4 regions of the Pseudomonas sp. MM211 genome follow, and region 1 is predicted to be linked to each of the others. Evidence: predicted binding sites of a transcription regulator. Region 1 holds the regulator's gene; each other region holds the start of a gene.
What was found. The regulator FliA, encoded in region 1, starts transcription of late flagellar genes. The targets are predictions, from matches to a motif close to CTAAAGTTTNNNNNNNNNNNGCCGNTAA.
Positions count from the first base shown of each region.

Region 1 (5,433 bases):
CGCTCAGGAAGCCGACTTCTACGGCTCCATGGACGGTGCCAGTAAATTCGTTCGCGGTGACGCCGTCGCCGGCCTGCTGATTCTGTTCATCAACCTGATCGGTGGCATGGCCATCGGTATGCTGCAGCACGGCCTGAGCTTCGGCGACGCCGGCCGCATCTACACCTTGCTGACCATCGGTGACGGTCTGGTGGCACAGATTCCGTCGCTGCTGCTGTCGACCGCCGCTGCGATCATGGTGACCCGGGTATCCAGCTCCGAAGACATGGGCGCCCAGGTCAATCGTCAGATGTTCGCCTCGCCCCGCGCGCTGGCTGTTGCCGCTGCCATCATGATCGCCATGGGCCTGGTGCCCGGTATGCCGCACACCTCCTTCATCAGCTTGGGCTTGGTCGCTGCTGGCGCCGCTTACTGGATCGCCAACAAACAGCGCAAGGTCAAGGAAGTCGAGATCCAGGAGGTTCAACGTCAGCAGGAGCTGCTGCCCGCCCAGCGTGCTCAGGAGGTCAAGGAGCTCGGCTGGGATGACGTGATGCCGGTGGACATGGTCGGCCTGGAAGTCGGCTACCGGCTGATTCCGCTGGTCGACCGCAACCAGGGCGGGCAACTGCTGGCACGGATCAAGGGCGTGCGCAAGAAGCTCTCACAGGAGATGGGCTTCCTAATGCCGTCCGTGCACATTCGCGACAACTTGGATCTGCAACCCAATGCCTATCGCCTGACCCTGATGGGTGTCAGCGTCGCCGAGGCCGAGGTGTATCCGGATCGCGAGCTGGCGATCAACCCGGGTCAGGTGTTCGGCACCCTCAATGGCGTCGCCGCCAAAGATCCGGCGTTCGGCCTGGAGGCAGTCTGGATCGATCCCGGTCAGCGTGACCAGGCACAGTCCCTCGGTTACACCGTGGTGGACGCCAGTACCGTGGTCGCTACCCACCTCAATCAGATTCTGCACAAGCATGCCCATGAGCTGCTGGGCCATGAAGAAGTCCAGCAATTGATGCAATTGTTGGCGAAAAGCTCGCCAAAACTGGCAGAAGAGCTGGTTCCTGGCCTGATCTCGCTGTCGACTCTGCTCAAGGTACTGCAGGCACTGTTGCAGGAGCAGGTGCCGGTTCGCGACATCCGTACCATTGCCGAAGCCATCGCCAACGTCGCGCCACGGAGTCAAGATCCCGCCGCCATGGTTGCCGCAGTGCGCGTCTCGTTGGCTCGCGCAATCGTGCAAAACATCGTGGGACTAGAGCCGGAGCTGCCTGTGATCACCCTTGAGCCAAGGTTGGAACAGATATTGCTAAATAGTCTTCAGAAGGCCGGTCAAGGCTCCGAGGATGGCATCCTCCTGGAGCCTGGCATGGCCGAGAAGCTGCAACGTTCCCTGGTGGAAGCAGCGCAGCGTCAGGAGATGCTTGGCAAGCCGGTGATTCTGCTGGCGGCCGGGCCGGTTCGGGGAATGCTCTCGCGTTTCGCCCGGTTGGCCGTCCCGAGCATGCATGTTCTGGCGTACCAGGAAATTCCGGACAACAAGCAGGTCACCATCGTTGCGACGGTGGGGCAGAACTAATCGAGGGTACGGGCCATGCAGGTCAAACGCTTTTTTGCCGCCGATATGCGCCAAGCCATGAAGCTGGTTCGTGATGAGCTGGGCGCTGATGCGACCATCATCGGTAACCGCCGTGTGGCAGGTGGCGTGGAATTGACGGCCGCGCTCGATTATCAGGTTCAGCCCGCTCCGGCGCGGCAACCGAATCCGGCCCTGGAGGCTGAACTGCGCAAGACGCAGTCGCGTATCGCTTCCGCCCAGGCTGAATTGACCACCCGTGCCCAGCTTGACGCTGGCAAGGATCGGCAGATGTTCGCCGAAGCGCCGGGCAGTGCGCCGGCCGATAGCCTGAGCGCGGTGCTCGAACGTCAGCAGAAGAAGCCGGCAGCGGCTTCGGTAGACCAGTCTGCTCTGGAATCCATGCGTTCCGAATTGCATGGCTTGCGTGAGCTGATCGAAATGCAGATGGGCTCCATGGCTTGGGGCCAGTTGCAAGCGCGTCGCCCTCAGCAGGCCACCCTGTGGCGCCGTCTGCAGCGCATGGGTTTGCCTGCTGATCTGGCACGTACGCTGCTTGATCGTGTCGCCTCGCTCACTGATCAGCGTCAAGCCTGGCGCATGGTGTTGGCGCACCTGGCACACTCGATTCAGACACCCAAGCAGGAGCCGATGGAAGAGGGCGGAGTGATCGCTCTGGTTGGCCCGGCCGGCATGGGCAAGACCACCACCCTGGCCAAGCTTGCAGCGCGCTATGTACTCAAGTACGGCGCTGCGAATATCGCCCTGGTGAGCATGGACAGCTACCGCATCGGTGCTCAGGAGCAGCTCAAGACCCTGGGCCGTATCCTTGGCGTTTCCGTGACTCACGTTGATCCAGGTCAGTCATTGACTCAGGCGCTGGCACCGTTGGTGCGCAAACGTGTGGTTCTCATCGATACTGCCGGCCTGCCAGCCAACGATCCAGCACTGCGCATGCAGTTGGAGGCCCTGGCAAGTCGTGGCGTCAACGCCCGCAATTATTTGGTACTGGCTGCAACCAGCCAGGCGCAAGTGCTCAAGGCGGCGTATCACAGCTACAAGCGTTGTGGGCTGGCCGGCTGCATTCTGAGTAAACTGGATGAAGCAACCAGCATGGGAGAGGTATTGGGTCTGGCTATTAGCCACCGTCTACCGGTAGCCTATCTGGCAGACGGCCCGCGAATTCCGGACGATGTACATGTTCCGCGTAGCCATCAGTTGGTCAGTCGTGCTGTAGGCCTGCAGGCTCCGGATGAGCCGAGTGAGGATACGATGGCCGATATGTTTGCCGGGTTGTATCAAGATCCGACACGACGCGCGGGATGATCATGCAGGTGTGGCGAAGCGTTGGCCGTGGTCATTCCGGCAGCGCACAATGGCCATGTGGCTCTAAAGCGAAGTTAGACAAGGTGTATAGATAACATGGGTATGCATCCCGTACAGGTGATCGCGGTGACCGGCGGCAAGGGCGGCGTTGGCAAGACCAATGTGTCGGTGAATTTGTCGTTGGCGCTGGCGGATCTCGGTCGGCGCGTCATGCTCATGGATGCTGACCTGGGGCTGGCCAACGTCGATGTATTGCTCGGCCTGACGGCCAAACGCACCCTGGCTGACGTCATCGACGGTCAGTGCGAACTGCGCGATGTTGTCCTGCAGGGACCAGGCGGTATTCGTGTCGTGCCGGCAGCCTCCGGTACTCAGAGCATGGTGCAGCTCACGCCTATGCAGCATGCCGGCCTGATTCAGGCTTTCAGCGATATCAGCGACAACCTCGATGTGTTGATCGTGGATACCGCTGCAGGCATCGGCGACTCGGTTGTGAGTTTCGTGCGCGCTGCCCAGGAAGTGCTGGTGGTGGTGTGCGACGAGCCGACCTCGATCACTGATGCTTACGCGCTGATCAAGCTCCTCAACCGTGACCACGGCATGAATCGTTTTCGGGTGCTCGCCAATATGGCGCACAGCCCACAGGAAGGCCGTAATCTGTTTGCTAAGCTGACCAAGGTGACCGACCGTTTTCTGGATGTCGCGCTGCAGTACGTGGGCGCGGTTCCTTACGACGAATCGGTACGCAAGGCCGTACAGAAACAGCGTGCGGTGTATGAGGCGTTCCCTCGCTCGAAGTGCGCGCTGGCGTTCAAGGCGATTGCCCAGAAGGTTGATGCGTGGCCGTTGCCGGCCAATCCGCGAGGCCACCTGGAATTTTTCGTTGAGCGCCTGGTGCAACAACCGACTGCAGACACGGCTGTATGACGACAGCCTCTGGACTCCGTATGTACAGCAAGGCACACGCACAAGATTCACAGCATCAGTTGATTGAACGTTACGCGCCACTGGTCAAGCGTATCGCTTACCACCTGCTGGCGCGTCTGCCTGCCAATGTGCAGGTGGATGACCTTATCCAGGCCGGCATGATTGGCCTGCTTGAGGCATCACGTAAATATGACGCCGGTAAGGGCGCTAGTTTCGAGACGTTCGCGGGTATTCGTATCCGTGGTTCGATGCTCGACGAGGTGCGCAAAGGTGACTGGGCGCCGCGCTCGGTGCATCGCAACAGCCGGATGGTCAGCGATGCGATCCGAAAAATTGAAGCGAGAACAGGAAGAGACGCTAAAGATCAGGAGGTTGCTGCCGAACTCCAATTGAGTCTCGAAGATTACTACGGCATTCTTGGCGACACTTTGGGCAGCCGCCTGTTCAGTTTCGACGATCTGTTGCAGGAAGGCGAAAGCGGCGGGCTGCAGGAAGACACGAGTTCCTTGCTGCAAGGGCCTTCGCATGAGCTGGAAGACAATCGTTTCCAGGCCGCGCTGGTCGACGCTATCAGCAATCTGCCGGAGCGTGAGCGGCTGGTGTTATCGCTGTATTACGATGAGGAGTTGAATCTCAAGGAAATCGGCGAGGTACTGGGGGTTAGTGAGTCGCGGGTCAGCCAATTACACAGTCAGTGTGCCGCGCGCCTACGCGCACGGTTAGTGGAATGGCGCGCATAAGGAATTAGCAGGGCGCTGGAAAACACAGTGAACGCAGCAAAGCCGGGCGCAATAGTTTTGCGGCGTTCCGCCAGGCCGGTTTCACGATTTATAAGCGCTTCAGAATGCTGATGGCGTTTTAGGACTGTACGGAGGTCGACTTGGACAAGAACATGAAAATCCTCATCGTCGATGATTTTTCGACGATGCGCCGGATCATCAAGAACCTTTTGCGTGATTTGGGCTTTACCAATACGGCGGAAGCCGACGATGGCGTCACCGCATTGCCGATGCTGCAAAGCGGTAGTTTTGACTTTCTCGTGACCGACTGGAACATGCCTGGCATGAGTGGGATCGATCTGCTGCGCGCAGTGCGTGCAGACGAACGTTTGAAGCAAATGCCAGTGCTGATGGTTACGGCAGAGGCCAAACGTGATCAGATCATCGAGGCCGCCCAGGCCGGTGTGAATGGCTATGTGGTCAAGCCATTCACCGCCCAGGTGCTCAAGGAAAAGATCGAAAAAATCTTCGAGCGGGTCAACGGCTGATGTCTGCCGCGAGGTTGTTATGGAACACGAAGATTCTCAAGAGGCCGACCTCGAGTCGACTCTGAAAAGCAATGCCCGCCAACTGGTAAACAGCCTCGAAAAAGGCAACTTTGGCGAAGCGGTACAGCTGATCAATGAACTGAACAAGGCGCGCGACCGTGGTCTTTACCACGAAGTCGGCAAGCTCACGCGTGAGCTGCACAACGCCATCGTCAATTTTCAGCTCGACCCCCGAGTGCCACACGCCAATGAAGTCTCACAGATATCCGACGCTACGGAGCGGCTCAATTACGTTGTGACCATGACCGAGCGAGCGGCCAATCGCACGATGGATCTGGTCGAGCAGAGTGCGCCG
Region 1 covers NZ_CP081942.1:3,259,755-3,265,187, forward strand. The annotation lists gene flhA (flagellar biosynthesis protein FlhA) at 1-1,561, shown strand, start outside; gene flhF (flagellar biosynthesis protein FlhF) at 1,577-2,884, shown strand; gene fleN (flagellar synthesis regulator FleN) at 2,972-3,811, shown strand; gene fliA (RNA polymerase sigma factor FliA) at 3,808-4,551, shown strand; gene K5Q02_RS14955 (chemotaxis response regulator CheY) at 4,704-5,078, shown strand; gene K5Q02_RS14960 (protein phosphatase CheZ) at 5,098-5,433, shown strand, end outside.

Region 2 (5,433 bases), 2.5 Mb from region 1:
TGCGGGCCTCGTTGGCAGAAATGAGTACGGGATTGTAGCGCAGCCAGGGCCGGGGAAAAGAGCCGCGGTTCAGCGCTTACGTTTGCTGAACGTGTCCAGGGCACGCTCTATGCATTGCGCGGTCTTGGTGAAGGCTTGCAGAGCGGTATCGCTGATCGGTTTCCCGTGCAGGTCGGCGAACAGAACCATCACCACTCGATCATTGCTGGCCAGTGATCGAATCAACAGATATTCACTGGGTAGCAGGGCTTTCAGGTTGCCTGGGAGTAGGGCGGAAAACTGAGCGATATTGGCCGGTGTCAGGTACAGCTGCGCGGGCGCCTGCAGCAGGCGACGCAGTACCTGGCTTTGCGCCGGATCAAGAGTCAGACCGCTGGCGCTGGCATCGACGCCTACATGTTGCTGCACCTGCAAGCGGCTGTGGCTGCGGTCAGCGAGCAACATGATCTGGCGTGATAGTCCGGTCGCTTGCAGCGCCTGACGAGCGCAACGGGTGAGCTGTTCCACGTTGCTGAATGCCGTCGGCTGGGTGAGCAGTTGGGTGCACAGTTGGCGCCAGTCGGTCACTTGTGGTGTCGGTGGTTTGTTCTCCCGCAAGTGCCGTGTATTCCAGGGCCACAACAGCGCCTCGGCAGGATGCCAGAGGCCTGTGGTTTCAACCTGTCGCGCACTTTGCGCTGCATTCTGGTGAATATGCTGGTGCAGCTCCGGCAGCGGCATCTGCAAGTACAGGCTATTGAGTGTTTGCCAGCGCCGGGTGTGACTACCGTTCCAGGCGTTGTGCGCTGAGACGGCCAATGCGTTAGCCAGCAAGATGCTGTTGGCCGGCTGCATGAGCCAGCGTTGCAGGGGTGGATCGCTGTCCAGCTCCTGTTGTTGCCTTAACGGGTTGTCGTGCTGGCGGGCCAGGTGCAGTGCTTTGGCGAGTAGGCGCCGGTCGTTAATCAGCAACTGATAACCCTGAATGATCCAGGCCGGCAGGCGCCAGTGCTCAGCCAGTGCCAGGCACAATTCAACGAGGGAAATACCCAGCAGGTCGCGTTCGACCCGTGCAGGTGGCTCGCCTTTGATCAGTACCCGTTGCTCCCAGGCTTCGAACAACTGCGGATAAGCCGCCAACAATGTCCACACTGGGGAGAGGAACAGCAAGCTGCCCCAGTGGACTTCCTGCCACAAGCGGGCGAGGCGGGCGGCGAACAGGCCATTGGCTTGCTGCGTGGCGTGCTGGCTGATCAGTTGGATTTGCCGCAGCGGCTGGGGAATATCGACAACAGCCTTGGCCGGTATGCGCATCAGCAGTTCTTCGGCGCGTTTGAGGCCCAGGCGATTGAGGGCGGTTTCCAGACTTTCTGCCGCTTCACCCATGCTGCTGCTCTTGCGATTGGCTTCGCGCATCACGCAGAGCACCAGCGCCGGGCTGTCCTGCATCAGGTCGGCGATCTCGCGCAGCGAGCGGCGGCTATCACCCAGCGCGCGGCGTACCTGCTGGTGATGCTGAGTCGGGATAGGCAGTACTTGGCCATCCAACTGCTTGAGCCAGGCATCGAGGGTGCGGGGTAGCGGCGTGCTTGCGACCATGGGGATATGCCAAAATGGCTTTTTTTAGACTTAACTGACTATAGTCTCGCCCATCTCTTCCGATAAGTAGAAGGGGTGTTTCGCGCGTCCCCCCTTTCTTTTCACTTTTTTAAGTTTCCTCTATGGCCAAAATCATCGGCATCATCGTTGTCTTCGCCTGCGTCTTCGGCGGTTTCGTCGCATCTGGCGGCAAACTCATGGCGCTGGTGCATCCTTTTGAGGTGCTGATCATCGGCGGCGCCGCGCTGGGGGCGTTCCTGCAGGCCAATCCAGGCAGTATGTTCATGATCGTCTTCAAGAAATCATTGAAGATGTTCAAGTCGAAGTTCACTCACGACTACTACCTGGAAGTGCTGCGCCTGCTCTACGAGATTCTCAACAAGGCGCGCCGTGAAGGAATGATGGCCATCGAGGCCGATCTCGAAGACCCTGCAGCCAGCCCGATCTTCAGCAAGTACCCGGCGGTGTTGGGTGATGAGCGCATGGTCGCTTTCATCTGCGATTACCTGCGCATCATGTCGTCCGGCAACATGGCGCCCCACGAGTTGGAAGGCCTGTTCGATATGGAACTGGTCGGGCTCAAGGAAGAACTCGACCATCCCGCCCATGCCGTGGCGAAGATCGCCGACGGTATGCCGGCGATGGGTATCGTCGCGGCGGTATTGGGTATCGTGATCACCATGTCGATTCTTGCCGAGGCGGATAACGCGCAGATTGGTGAGAAGGTTGGTACGGCGCTGGTCGGTACCTTTCTCGGGATTCTCGCCTCCTATGGCTTTTTCGGCCCACTGGCTGCCGCGCTCGAGCATGATGCCAAGGAAGAACTGAACGTCTACGAAGCCATCAAGGCGGGTCTGGTCGCCTCAGCTTCCGGGATGCCGCCGTCGCTGGCGGTGGAGTTCTCGCGCAAGACCCTCTACCCGGCGCACCGCCCAAGCTTCAGCGAGCTTGAACAGGCAATGCGCGGGAACTAAGCACCATGGAAAACAACCAGCCGATTATCGTCAAGCGGGTCAAGAAGGTCGCAGGGGGCCACCATGGTGGTGCCTGGAAGATCGCCTTCGCCGACTTCGCCACGGCGATGATGGCCTTCTTCATGGTGATGTGGCTGATGTCCTCGGCCACGCCCGAGCAGAAGAAACTGATCTCCGGCTACTTCAAGGATCCCATCGGCTTCTCCGAAAGTGCCAGCCCCTACGTGATCGACCTCGGCGGCTCACCGACCCCGTCGCCGGATCGCACCCTCAACGATCAGCCGCAGGAATCGCCGGGTGAGCAGGCGGACGTCGACCCCAAGGATCCGGCCGAGCTGGATGCCGAGCAGGCCGAGGCCAAAGCCGAAGAGGTGGAGCGAGAGCGTCTGGAGCTGCTGCTGCAGGAACTGCAGAACAAGGTCGAGCAGGATCCGCAGTTGCAGCGTTTCAAGGATCAGATTCTGTTCGAAATCACCCAGGACGGTCTGCGCATTCAGATCGTCGATGCCGAGAACCGGCCGATGTTCGCCTTGGGCAGCGCCCAGTTGCAGCCCTATTTCGAGGACATCCTGTTCGCGCTGACCGACACCATCAAGGCAGTGCCGAACAAGATCAGCGTCAGCGGCCATACCGATGCCAAGCCTTTCGCCGGCGCTGGCGGCTTCGGCAATTGGGAGTTGTCGGCCAACCGCGCCAACGCCGCGCGTCGAGTGCTGACCGCTGCAGGTTACGACGATGCCCAGGTGGCGCGAGTGGTCGGTTATGCATCTTCGGCGCTATTCGACCGCGACGACCCCTTCAATCCGGTCAACCGCCGCATCGATATCGTGGTGCTGACCAAGAAGGCTCAGCGCACGATCGAAGGCGAGCAGGGCGGCGGCGAGCTGGCGCCCGATCCGGCGCCGGAAGCACCAGCAGGCGGCGCGACTGGTGCGCCAGCCGCTGAGCCGTTATCCAATGATCAGATGCGCGAGCGGCTGAATATCTTCGAGGACGGCACGCTGCAGATGGATCAGCCCGCTGAGTGATCCCAGGGGCTCGGTGAGTTCGAGCGCCTTTGAGGCGCTCCTGCTTGCACTCAGTATTCCGACTCCGGCAGGCTGGCCAGAATATGCCGGTAGCTGTTCATCCGTTGCGGTTGAATGCGACCGTCTTCCAGTGCCTTGAGCAGCGCGCAGCCGGGCTCGCGGTCATGCTTGCAGTCGCGGAAGCGGCAATGGCCGAGCAACTCGGCGAACTCGATGAAGCCCGCCTCCACGTCATCACGGCTGACATGCACCAGACCGAATTCCCGGATACCCGGTGAGTCGATCAACTGGCCGCCACCAGGAAAATGGAACAGCCGCGCCGTTGTGGTGGTGTGCGTGCCCTTGCCGGTCAGCTCGGACAGTGGGCCGACTCGGGTATCGACGCCCGGCAGCAGGCTGTTGACCAGCGACGACTTGCCCACACCGGACTGGCCGACGAATACGCTGATATTGCCATCGAGCTGCTGCTTGAGCTGCTCCATGCCATCACCCTCCAGGGCCGACACTTCCAGCAGCGGGTAGCCTAACTGGCGGTACACGCCGAGCAGTGCGTTCAGCGCTGTTTCGTTCTGCGCATCGATCAGATCCGCCTTGTTGAGTAGCAGCAGTGGGCGGATGCCTGCATGTTCTGCCGCAACCAGGTAACGGTCGATCAGGTTGGCGTGAGGTTCGGGCAGCGGCGCGAAGACGATGACGATCAGGTCGACGTTGGCCGCTACCGGCTTCAACTGGCCACGGGTATCCGGGCGGCACAGCTCGGTGTCGCGTGGCAGCTGGGCGACGATCACGCCAATGCCCTGATTGCCGGGGCGCCACACCACGCGGTCGCCGGTAACCAGGGTCGGCAGGTTAGCGCGCAGGTGGCAGCGGAATATCTGGCCCGACAGCTCGCCGTCCGTGGCCTCGACTTCCACCTGCACACCGAAGTGAGCGATCACCAGGCCGGTCTGTTCCGGGCCCAGGTCGCCGCCTTCCAGAGTTTCCACCACGCGGGATTCGCGTTTGGCCGCACGTGCGGCACGTTCACCCTGGATTTTTTCGATGCGCCAGTTTTGCCGGCGGTTGAGTTGGCGTTTGGCCATGGGGCTTCCGAGTTTGTGATGCGCTGAAAATGGAGGCGAGTCTAGCATGCCCGCAGAGGCGGCAATTTACCGATGCTGGCGCTAGACTGGTCATCCGTCTTCAGTGAGCCCTATCGGCATGGCTGCTTCTTATCGCGTGCTGCATCGCCTGGGTGAGCGTTATCCGGCGTTGCTGGCTCTGTTGATCCAGCTCTCTGTCACCCTCTGTATGGGGTTGGCGATTGTCGCGGTTGCTCATCTGTCTAGCTGGCGGCCCGGCCCATTGGCAGCAGGCCTGTTGCATGGCTTGCTCACTGCCAGCCTGGCTCGATGGTTCGGGCTGTCGCGCTGGTGGTGGTGGCTGAACCTGGTATTCGTGCCGGCTCTGCTGCTGGCCAGTGGCGCACCGTTGCCGTCCTGGCTGTTCCTGCTCGGTTTCCTGCTGCTGTTGCTGCTCAACTGGAACAGTTTCGGTGAGCGCGTGCCGCTGTACCTCACAGGTGCCGGTAGCCGACGCGAGCTGGCGCGGTTGCTGGAGGAGCGCGGCGAGCGCTTCGCGTTCGTCGATCTCGGCTGTGGCCCGGCGGGCACCCTGTTATGGCTGGCGCGGCGTTTTCCTCAGGCCCAGTTCACTGGCGTGGAGACCGCGCCGCTTTCCTGTGCCATCGCCTGGCTGCGCAGCATCGGTCAGCGCAATTGCCGGATTCGTTACCAGAACCTCTGGCGCAGCGACCTTGCCGCCATCGATGTTGCTTACTGCTTCCTATCCCCAGCGCCCATGCTGGCGCTCTG
Region 2 covers NZ_CP081942.1:519,459-524,891, reverse strand. The annotation lists gene K5Q02_RS02365 (rhodanese-like domain-containing protein) at 1-1, opposite strand, end outside; gene K5Q02_RS02360 (HDOD domain-containing protein) at 70-1,578, opposite strand; gene motA (flagellar motor stator protein MotA) at 1,701-2,552, shown strand; gene motB (flagellar motor protein MotB) at 2,558-3,580, shown strand; gene rsgA (small ribosomal subunit biogenesis GTPase RsgA) at 3,631-4,662, opposite strand; gene K5Q02_RS02340 (class I SAM-dependent methyltransferase) at 4,781-5,433, shown strand, end outside.
Region 2: motA (flagellar motor stator protein MotA) is a predicted target of FliA. The motif match lies at 1,617-1,644, and genes of this name have one in related genera.

Region 3 (5,433 bases), 760 kb from region 1:
GATGATCGGAGACACGGTGATTATTCGCCGCGCGGGGGATGTGATCCCGCAGGTGATGCAGGTCGTCACCGAGCGCCGTCCCGAAAATGCCCGCCCGATCGCCGTGCCTGAACAATGCCCGGTGTGCGGCTCGGCGGTGGAGCGCACTCAGTTGATCAAGCGCAGCAAGGGCCGCGAAACCGTCAGCGAGGGCGCGGTCTATCGCTGCGTTGGGCGCCTGGCCTGCGCGGCTCAGCTCAAGCAGGCGATCATCCATTTCGTCTCGCGTCGCGCCATGGACATCGAAGGCCTGGGCGAGAAAAGCGTCGAGCAACTGGTGGACGAAGGCCTGGTAGGCTCACCAGCCGATCTCTACACCCTGCAGTTCGAACAGATCGTTGGCCTCGAAGGCTTCGCCGAGGTGTCCAGCCGCAAGCTGCTCGATGCCATCGCCGACAGCAAGCGACCGAGCCTGGCACGCTTCATCTATGCGCTGGGCATTCCCGATGTCGGCGAGGAAACCGCCAAGGTGCTAGCCCGCTCTCTGGGCTCGCTGGAACGCGTCACCCAGGCGCTGCCCGAGGTGCTGACCTACCTGCCGGATGTTGGCCTGGAGGTCGCCCACGAGATTCACAGCTTCTTCGAGGACGAGCACAACCAGACCGTCATCAAGCACCTTCTCGAGCGTGGCCTGGAACTTCAGGATCAGGGCGAGCTGTCCGCCGAGTTCGCGGCCAGCACCACGCTGGGCGGGCTGCTCGACAAGCTGAATATTCCCTTCGTTGCAGTGACCGGCGCGAAGAACCTGGCGGAGCGCTTCAAGAGCCTCGACGGTGTGATCGCTGCTGACTGGCTCGACCTGAGTGCCATGAAGGGGCTCAACGAGAAGGCCAAGCAATCGGTGCGGGAGTTCTTTGCCAAAGCGGAAAATGCCGAGCGCGCACGCGCCATCGAAGCGCAATTGCGTGATTTCGGCATGCACTGGGAAAGCGAGAAGAAGGTGGTCGAAGGCCTGCCGCTGGCCGGCCAGACCTGGGTGCTCACCGGCAGCCTGGAAGTGATGAGCCGCGATATCGCCAAGGACAAGCTGGAAGCCCTGGGCGCCAAGGTCGCTGGCTCGGTATCGGCGAAGACCACCTGCGTGGTCGCCGGCCCCGGTGCCGGCTCGAAACTGGCCAAGGCTACCGAGCTGAACGTTGCCGTGCTCGATGAGCAGACCTTTATCGCCAGGCTGGCGGATTACGGCGTCGGCACCGAGTGATTTAGTAGCGACAGCTAATCCCCATCACCCTTATTCGTTGCTTCTCGTAGCCTGGCGTTGAGCGCAGCGACACCCGGGAAGACCCCTGGGTATCGCTGCGCTCAACGCCAGGCTACGATCCAACGATCGCCAACGTGCGCGTGGCGTAACGACCGTGTAGGAGCCGGCTTGCCGGCGAATGGCGGTCATGCCTGGGTTCTGCGTGATGGCCGCAATCGTTCTCGCCCGCAAGCGGGCTCCTACGGTGTATGGCTTGTTTAGGAGCCGGCTTGCCGGCGATCCCGGCATCAACCCTCAGCCACCCGCGAACATCATCCAGAACGACACACCAACACCGACGATGCTTTCCCCGGCCACCAGGCCGGCCGCTGCGGCGATGGTGAAGCGTTCGCCCAGGCTCCTCCAGCGTGACTGAATCACCCAGGCGAGCATTGCGCCCAGCGCCATCATCAGCGAGATGGAGGCGGGGATGATGAACGCCAGGCCGAATGCCGCCGAGCTCGGCAGCAGGCGGGCAAAGGTCGATTGCACGGGCAGGCTGGCTTCCAATATGCCGAACAGCACGCCGCAGAGGGCGCCGACCAGCATGGCCCAGCGGATGCTGCTGTTGATCGAGTCGAGGCCGTAGCCCAGCACTTCGGCTACCGCTTTCCAGGTGGCCACTGCCGGAGCGGGCCATTGCTCGGTAATCAGCATGGCCTGCGGGTCGGGAATCAGAATCTGATAGACCAGCACGCCGACGATGCTGCCGACGAAGATGCCCAGGCACTGGGCGATCAGCTGGTTGTAGGGTTTGGCACCGATGGCATGGCCAACCCGGAAGTCATTGAGCAGATCGGTGCATTGCCCGGCAGCGCCTCCAGCGGTATTGGCAGCCATCAGGTTGACGCCGACCTGACCCGGCGCGATGAGACCGAAGGTCAGCTGGGACAACTGGCCCGTGGCACCAATCGGGGGAATGCCGGTGGCGCCCACCACCCGCGCCGCCATGCAGGCGAGGGCGACCGCCAGCGGCACGCTGAGCAGCGCCATCAGCGGGTCGATATCGAACAGCAGTACCTGCAACGTGACCACCAGCAGTGATGCCAGTGCGAGCATGACCAACGGCAGCTTTGCCGGTGCCTGTCTGCTGCTGCCGGGCGCCGCTTTGGCCAGGCGCCGGCTGACGCGATAGCGCACTGCCAGGGAGGTAAGCGTGGCGCATACCAGCAATGTCACGCCGGGCCACAACAGCCATTCCACCAAGGGGCCGAATTGCGGGCCGCTGGCGTCTTCTGCGATGGGCACCAGGCCGCTGCCGAGCAACCAGGGCGCCAGGCCACCCCAGGCGATCAACGCACCGAGCAGCAGGGAAAGACCGACGCGAGTACCGATGATGCCGCCAAAACCGATCAGCAGTGGTGAGGGATCGAGGCTGAAGGTAAGCCGTTCCAGGCTCGCCGAGGGCGACCAGCGCGGCAGCGCCAGCAGCGTATCGGCCCACTTGACCAGGCCGCCGAGCAAGGCTGCCGCGCCCAGCACGTAGAGACGCTGCAGCGCGTCACGGCCATGGTTGTAGACCTGCTGCATGGTTTCCAGGGTGGCGACCGCTTCGGGAAAGCGCAGCCTCGTGTCCTCGACCATGCTGCGGCGCAGGTACCAGGCCACCCAGATACCCAGAAAACTCACCGAGAACACCCAGGCCACCAGTGGCAGTGTGGGCAGTTGCTGGCCGGTCAGCAGGGTATAGGCCGGTATCGGCGCGACCAGACCGCCGGAGATGATAGACGCGGCAGCCGATGCCGTGGTCTGGTTGATGTTGCTCTCGCGCATGCTCCAGGCGGTGCCCAGACGCCAACGCACCAGGCTTTGCCAGATACCGTAACTGACCAGCAGGGCGATGATCGACATGTTGAACGACCAGCCGATCTTCAGGCCGGAATAGATATTCGAAGGCGTCAGCAAGGCGCCAAGCAGCACACCTGAAAACAGTGCACGGAAGGTGAGTTCGCGGTCGGCGGGCATGGCGAACCTGCGTCTGACGGATGTCGTCGTTTGAGGCGACAGGTCGGCGTGGGTTCAGTCTTATCGAGAGGGGCGTGTTGCGGGGATGCAGCGGGGCGCCTGGTGACGCCCCGCCGATAGATCAGTTGACCGCGTCGGTCAGGGCCTTGGCCGGTACGAACTTCACTACTTTCTTGGCAGCGATTTCGATGGCTTTGCCAGTCTGCGGGTTGCGGCCGGTGCGGGCAGGGCGCTCGCTGACCTTCAGTTTGCCGATACCTGGCAGGGTGATTTCACCACCATTTTCCAAGGCGTCGCTGACGATCTCGCTGAGTTGATCGAGCGCCGCACGGACGGTGGTCTTCGGCGTGTCGATGGCTTCTGCGATGTCACCGATCAATTGGTCTTTGGTAATGGCCATGTGGTTGCTCCTTGGGGATGAAAAAGTGTGGCATTGATTAATGCCCGCGCATCATAGGCGATCGACTGGGCGGTTTTCCCGGTCAATCAGGCTTCATTGTGACCTACCTGCTCACGGTAAATTCCCGTGGCAGTGCTCAATTACGGGCATCCGCCACAGTTTTTCGGTTTACCTGCGTTTTCGGGTGAGAGCGGTGCGATGCTGGCTGTGTGCCTGCGCGGTGAGGCGGATTGCAGCTATGCTGCTGGAAACGACGTACCAGAACCAGTCCATAGCTGTTCGGGGGTTGCCATGCTGCGCTTGCTCGCTGATCTCGGGTTTCGTTCGAAGATCGCTCTGCCGATCATCTTTCTGGCCCTGTTACTGCTGCTGATGGGCGCGCTGGGCATGTGGGGCATTGGCCAGGTCGTCGACTCCAGCAATCGCCTGACCCACCGCTACCTGCCGGGCGTCAGTCTGCTCCTCAATGCTGATCGTGACCTTTACCAGGCATTGGTCGCTGAGCGCAGCCTGTTGGGCGAGGTCGCTGAGAATCATGTAGCTGACCTTCGTAAGTCACAGGTGGACAACGTTAAGCAGGCCGCCGACCGGGTCAAGGCTTATGCGCAGATGCAGCCAGGCGACGAGGCGCTGCGATTGGTCGCGGACTTCGAACGTGCCTTCACCAGTTGGGAGCGCACGGCTGCGCAGGTCGTGCAGTTGGCTGCTACCGATCCTGCTGCCGCGTCGCGACTCAGCTTTGGTGACAGCGAGGCGCAGTTCGATGCCATGCGTGATGTGATCGACAAGCTCGGTGAGCTGGAGGATCAGGCCGCCAATGGGCTGGGCGTTGCCGCCATTGCCCATGGCGAACGCCTGGCCTGGCAGCAGGGAGCGGTGGTTATCTGTGGGTTGCTGGTTTGCTTGTTGCTGATCATCGGTTTCCCTGCGCTCATCACCCGGCCGCTGCACCGATTGCTCACCCGCATCGAGCAGTTGGCCGATGGCGATGGGGATCTGCGGGTGCGCCTGGAGGTGACCTCACGCGATGAGCTGGGGCGCCTGAGTCAGGCGTTCAACCGCTTTCTCGACAAGCTGCAGCCGCTGATCAGCGAAGTAGGTCGCGTGACTGGGGAAGTCGCAAGCTCTGCGCAGAGCCTGGCTGGCATGGCGAGTGCGAATGATCGCCTGATCAACAGTGAGCATGCGGCGGTGGATCAGGTCAGTACAGCGGCTACCGAGATGAGTGCCGCGGTGCATGAAGTGGCGCGCAGTGCTCAAGGCGCGGCGGATGCGGTACGCAACGCAGAAACCCAGTCCCGTGACGGCGAGCGGGTGGTCGGGGCGACCATCCAGTCGATTCGGCAACTGGCGCACGAGGTGGAAAGCGCCTCGGACAGCATCCAGGCCCTCGAGCAGGAAGCAGGCAAGATCGGTGAGGTGTTGGCGGTGATCCGTGGCATCGCCGAACAGACCAACCTGCTGGCCCTTAATGCCGCCATCGAAGCGGCCCGTGCCGGCGAACAAGGTCGCGGTTTTGCGGTGGTCGCTGATGAAGTTCGGGCGCTGGCCGCTCGTACCCAGGAGTCCACCAAAGACATTCAGGAGATGATTCAGCGTTTACAGGGCGGCGTGCAGAATGCGGTCAAAGCCACCCACGCGGGCAGCGTCAAGGCGCGCGAAAGCGTCGAACAGGCTGCCGGTGTCGATCAGGCATTGAGCGATACCGGCGATTCGCTGCAGCGCATCAACGACATGGCCGCGCAGATCGCCACCGCCTGCGAGGAGCAGAGCAGCGTTACCGAGGAAA
Region 3 covers NZ_CP081942.1:4,019,012-4,024,444, reverse strand. The annotation lists gene ligA (NAD-dependent DNA ligase LigA) at 1-1,240, shown strand, start outside; gene K5Q02_RS18475 (OPT family oligopeptide transporter) at 1,535-3,244, opposite strand; gene K5Q02_RS18470 (HU family DNA-binding protein) at 3,366-3,644, opposite strand; gene K5Q02_RS18465 (methyl-accepting chemotaxis protein) at 3,936-5,433, shown strand, end outside.
Region 3: K5Q02_RS18465 (methyl-accepting chemotaxis protein) is a predicted target of FliA. The motif match lies at 3,798-3,825, and genes of this name have one in related genera.

Region 4 (5,433 bases), 680 kb from region 1:
GAGGATAGCCGTTACAGCAGCTTGCGATCCTTGCCAGCAGCGATGCGCAGGCGCAGGGCATTGAGCTTGATGAAGCCCGCCGCGTCGGCCTGGTTATAGGCGCCGCCGTCTTCTTCGAAGGTGGCGATGTTGGCATCGAACAGCGAGTCGTCGGACTGACGGCCAGTGACGATGACGTTGCCCTTGTACAGCTTAAGGCGAACCACACCATTCACGTTGGCTTGGGAGGCGTCGATCATCTGTTGCAGCATCAGACGCTCCGGGCTCCACCAGAAACCGTTGTAGATCAGGCTGGCGTACTTCGGCATCAGCTCGTCTTTCAGGTGAGCGACTTCGCGATCCAGGGTGATCGACTCGATGGCGCGGTGGGCACGCAGCATGATGGTGCCGCCCGGGGTCTCGTAGCAGCCACGGGACTTCATGCCGACGTAACGGTTCTCGACGATGTCCAGACGACCGATGCCGTTCTCGCCGCCGATGCGGTTCAGTTCGGCCAGCACGGTGGCTGGGCTCAGCTCCTTGCCGTCGATGGCAACGATGTCGCCGGCCTTGTAGGTCAGCTCGATGTAGGTCGGGCTGTCCGGAGCCGCTTCAGGCGACTTGGTCCAACGCCACATGTCTTCTTCGTGCTCGGTCCAAGTGTCTTCCAACACGCCGCCTTCATAGGAAATGTGCAGCAGGTTGGCATCCATGGAGTACGGCGACTTCTTCTTGCCGTGACGCTCGATCGGGATCGCATGCTTCTCGGCATAATCCATCAGCTTTTCGCGGGACAGCAGATCCCACTCGCGCCAAGGAGCGATCACTTTCACACCGGGCTTGAGCGCGTAGGCGCCCAGCTCGAAGCGAACCTGGTCGTTGCCCTTGCCGGTAGCACCATGGGAGATGGCGTCAGCGCCGGTCTCGTTGGCGATCTCGATCAAACGCTTGGCGATCAGCGGGCGCGCGATGGAAGTACCCAGCAGGTACTCGCCTTCGTAAACGGTGTTGGCGCGGAACATCGGGTAGACGAAGTCGCGAACGAACTCTTCGCGCAGGTCATCGATGTAGATTTCCTTGACGCCCATTGCCTTGGCCTTGGCGCGGGCCGGCTCGACCTCTTCGCCCTGACCGAGATCGGCGGTGAAGGTCACCACTTCACAGTTATAGGTATCTTGCAGCCACTTGAGGATCACCGAGGTGTCCAGGCCACCGGAATAGGCCAGAACTACCTTTTTGACGTCCGCCATGCCATCCACTCCACGGGTTGTTCGGAAAGCCCGTGATTCTACTGCCCATGGCCCGCGATTTACAGGGGTGCGACAGGCCATGGCATTGAAGCGACAGGATCAGGAGGTGGCAGCGGGCGTTGAAGGCACCGCCGGGGCGGCCTGTTCGGCAGGCTGCGCGGGGGCTTCAGGCACCTTATCGAGGCTTATGGACACCCTGCGGTTCCTTTCCCGGTTGGCGGCCGTGGTGTTGGGCGCCAGCGGGTAACGCTCGCCGTGAAAGCGCATGACGATGCGCTCTTCGGGGATGCCCTGAGCCTTGAAGTACTCCATCACCGCCAGCGCCCGGCGGCGCGACAGGTCGCGGTTGGTCAGGCGGTTGCCGCTGTTGTCGGAGTGACCGTCCAGCTCAATGCGATTGACAGCAGGGTCGGCCTTCATGAAATCGAGGATGATTTCCAGCTTGGCCTTGGCCATGGGGTCGAGCTCTGCCCCGCCGCCCGGGAAGCCGACGGTGGACTTGCGCACCTGGTCGAAGTTGACCGGTAACAGCTTGGCCGTGCAGTTCAGGTAATCGTCGTAGGCCTTGCGAAAGCGTACCGGCAGCATCCGCACCTCGAGATCACCACCCACCTGGCTACGATGGCGCACCAGCGGGCTGCGCCCTTCCAGCAAGCCGGTCAGCAAACGCCCAGCCTGCTCCTGGCTACTGTTGAACGGCACTTCGCCGCTGCCGACGCTAACCACACCGAGGTTGATGTCGCCACGCCCCGGCTGCCAGGGCGCCGCTGCCGCGAGTAGCGTTGCCGAGCCGCTGCCCAGCCAGCGCTCCCGGGGCTGCAGACGGAAGGTCGCCTGTTCGCCCGCACGGCGCACGAACTGGCCCGAACCGAAATCAGTGATCGGTTGCGTCAGCCGGCATTCGAACTGGTCGCCGGCCACCTGCCATTCGACCTTTTCCAGACGAGTCTGGAAGCTGATCGCGGCCACAGGCAGACTCAAGCCTGCGCCGGCGAGCAATCCGACGATGAGGAAAAGAGGCTGGCGCACAGCGAGCTCCACAAGAAAACATAACGTTCCCTGTGGGTATCGGTGGCGGCGGAGAAAACTTGAGCCGTGCGATGGCCTATCTGCGGCGTGCCCCCGCCGGGCTTTTCCGGTAGGATTCCGGGCATGTTTCGCCCCCGCCTGGAAGCCTCAATGACCGACCGCATCACCCTGCTGCGTCCCGACGACTGGCACATTCATCTGCGCGACGGCGCGGTACTGCCGCACACCGTCGCCGATGTCGCCCGTACCTTCGCCCGCGCGATCATCATGCCCAACCTGGTGCCGCCGGTGCGCAACGCCGCCGAGGCCACTGGCTATCGTCAGCGCATTCTCGATGCGCGGCCGGCTGGCAGCCAGTTCCAGCCGTTGATGGTGCTGTATCTCACCGATCGCACCACGGGTGACGACATCCGTGCAGCCAAGGCCAGCGGCATCGTCTACGCGGCGAAGATGTACCCGGCCGGGGCGACCACCAACTCCGACTCGGGCGTTACCAGCCTGGACAACATCACCGACGCCCTGGAAGCCCTGGCGGAAACCGGCATGCCGCTGCTGGTGCACGGTGAAGTCACCCGCGCCGAGGTCGATGTTTTCGACCGCGAGAAGGCTTTTATCGACGAGCACATGCGCCGTCTGGTCGAGCGCTTCCCGACGCTGAAAGTGGTGTTCGAACACATCACCACCGGCGATGCTGCCCAGTTCGTCAAGGAGGCGCCGGCCAACGTCGGTGCCACCATCACCCCGCAGCATCTGCTGTACAACCGTAACCACATGCTGGTCGGCGGCATTCGTCCGCACTTCTATTGCCTGCCGATCCTCAAGCGCAACACGCACCAGGAAGCGCTGCTCGATGCAGCCACCAGCGGCAGTCCGAAGTTCTTCCTGGGCACCGACTCCGCGCCCCACGCGAAGCACGCCAAGGAAAACGCCTGCGGCTGTGCCGGTTGCTACACCGCTTATGCGGCCATCGAGCTGTATGCCGAGGCCTTCGAGCAGCGTGGCGCGCTGGACAAACTGGAAGCCTTCGCCAGCCATTTTGGCCCGGACTTCTACGCTCTACCGCGCAACACCGACACCATCACCCTGGTGCGTGAGTCGTGGAACGCACCGGCCAGCCTGCCGTTCGGCGAGCAGACGGTAATCCCCTTGCGCGCGGGTGAACCGCTGCGCTGGCGTCTGCTGGAGGCTGGTCAATGAGCGAAGAACTGTACGAAGACGATCAGGAGCAAACGAGCAGCAGCGGCCCGCGTCACCCCATGGCCGCGCGTTTTCGTGGTTACCTGCCGGTGGTGGTGGATGTTGAAACCGGTGGTTTTAATAGTGCTACCGACGCCCTGCTGGAAATCGCTGCGACCACCATTGGCATGGATGAAGGCGGCTTCCTGTATCCCGATCACACGCATTTCTTCCGGGTCGAGCCATTCGAAGGCGCCAATATCGAGCAGGCGGCTCTGGATTTCACCGGCATCAAGCTAGACCACCCGCTGCGCATGGCGGTAAGCGAAGAGCATGCGCTGACCGAGATTTTCCGTGGTCTGCGCAAATCCCTGAAGGCCAATGGCTGCAAGCGCGCCATTCTGGTCGGCCACAACAGCAGCTTCGACCTGGGCTTCCTCAATGCCGCGGTCGCGCGCTGTGACCTCAAGCGCAATCCCTTCCACCCCTTCTCCAGCTTTGACACCGCCAGCCTCGCCGGCCTCGCCTACGGGCAGACCGTGCTGGCCAAGGCGTGCCAGGCCGCCGGCATCGAGTTCGACGGCCGTGAAGCCCACTCCGCCCGCTATGACACCGAGAAGACCGCCGAGCTGTTTTGCGGCATCGTCAATCGCTGGAAGGAAATGGGCGGCTGGGAAGACTTCGACGAGTGAGTGCCATGAAAAAATATCAGATCTTCATCGATGGACAGGCCGGCACCACGGGCCTGCAGATTCGTCAGCGGCTGGCCAACCACCCGCAGATCGAAGTGGTCACCATCGACCACGACAAACGCCGTGACGTAGAGGCCAAGCTCGAGCTGATGCGTTCGGTCGACGTGACCGTACTGTGCCTGCCCGACGATGCAGCTAAAGAAACGGCGGCTCAAGCTCGTGAAGCCGGCTGCAGGGTGCTCGACGCCAGCTCTGCACACCGCACTGCCAATGACTGGGTTTTCGGCATGGCCGAACTGGCCAAGGGCCAACGCGAAGCCATCGCCAAGGCCGCCGCCGTGAGCAACCCGGGCTGCTACGCCACGGGCGCCATCCTGCTGCTGCGCCCACTCATCGAGGCGGGCCTACTGGGCTCGGATCGCGAACTGTGCATCAACGCCGTATCCGGCTACACCGGTGGCGGCACCAAGATGGTCGAACGCTATGAGCAGGAAGGTGCGCCGGTCTACGCGGCCTACGGCCTGGGCTTCGACCACAAGCACATTCCGGAGATCCAGCACTGGAGCGGCCTGAACGCACGCCCGATCTTCCAGCCAGCGGTCGGCAGCTACGACCAGGGCATGCTGGTGATGATCCCCCTGCAAAGCGCCAACGGCGTCGAGCTGCAAAAAGCCCTGAGCGATTACTACCAGGGTGAGCAGTTCGTGCAGGTTCTGCCCTACAACGAGATCCCTGCCGACTCGGCGCCATTCATCACCCCCCACGGCCTGAACGGCAGCAATCGCGCCGAGCTGCAGGTGTACGGTGCGAACAGCGGCAAACAGGCCTTGCTGGTAGCCAAGCTCGATAACCTGGGTAAAGGCGCCTCGGGTGCTGCGGTGCAGAACCTCAACATCATGCTGGGCCTGGATGAAGGGCTGTGCACTCAGATCGATTGAGCGCTGCGCTGTAAATAAAAAACCGGCTCACGAGCCGGTTTTTTTATGGCCTGCCCTACTCGCCAGCCGGTATTCGCGGCATTGCAAACGATGCTGGACGCTCCCCAGCCATCTGATCTTCAAAACGCTGGAAATACCTCAAGCAAGCTGACTGATCAGGCAGATTACCGCTCATCCAAAGTTGGCTTTTTCAGCCAATCAAGATCCAGTTTATCTTTGACACGCATTCTCATTAACATTAGTATCCTTCGCCATCAGTCTCAGCCAAACGACGGGCCAAGCCATGTACGTCTGCCTCTGCGAAGGTGTCACCGACGGTCAGATCCGCGAAGCAATCTACGAAGGTTGCTGCAGCTACCGTGAAGTCCG
Region 4 covers NZ_CP081942.1:2,578,541-2,583,973, reverse strand. The annotation lists gene K5Q02_RS11785 (argininosuccinate synthase) at 12-1,229, opposite strand; gene K5Q02_RS11780 (flagellar protein MotY) at 1,329-2,258, opposite strand; gene pyrC (dihydroorotase) at 2,409-3,455, shown strand; gene rnt (ribonuclease T) at 3,452-4,126, shown strand; gene argC (N-acetyl-gamma-glutamyl-phosphate reductase) at 4,132-5,064, shown strand; gene K5Q02_RS11760 (bacterioferritin-associated ferredoxin) at 5,348-5,433, shown strand, end outside.
Region 4: K5Q02_RS11780 (flagellar protein MotY) is a predicted target of FliA. The motif match lies at 2,295-2,322, and genes of this name have one in related genera.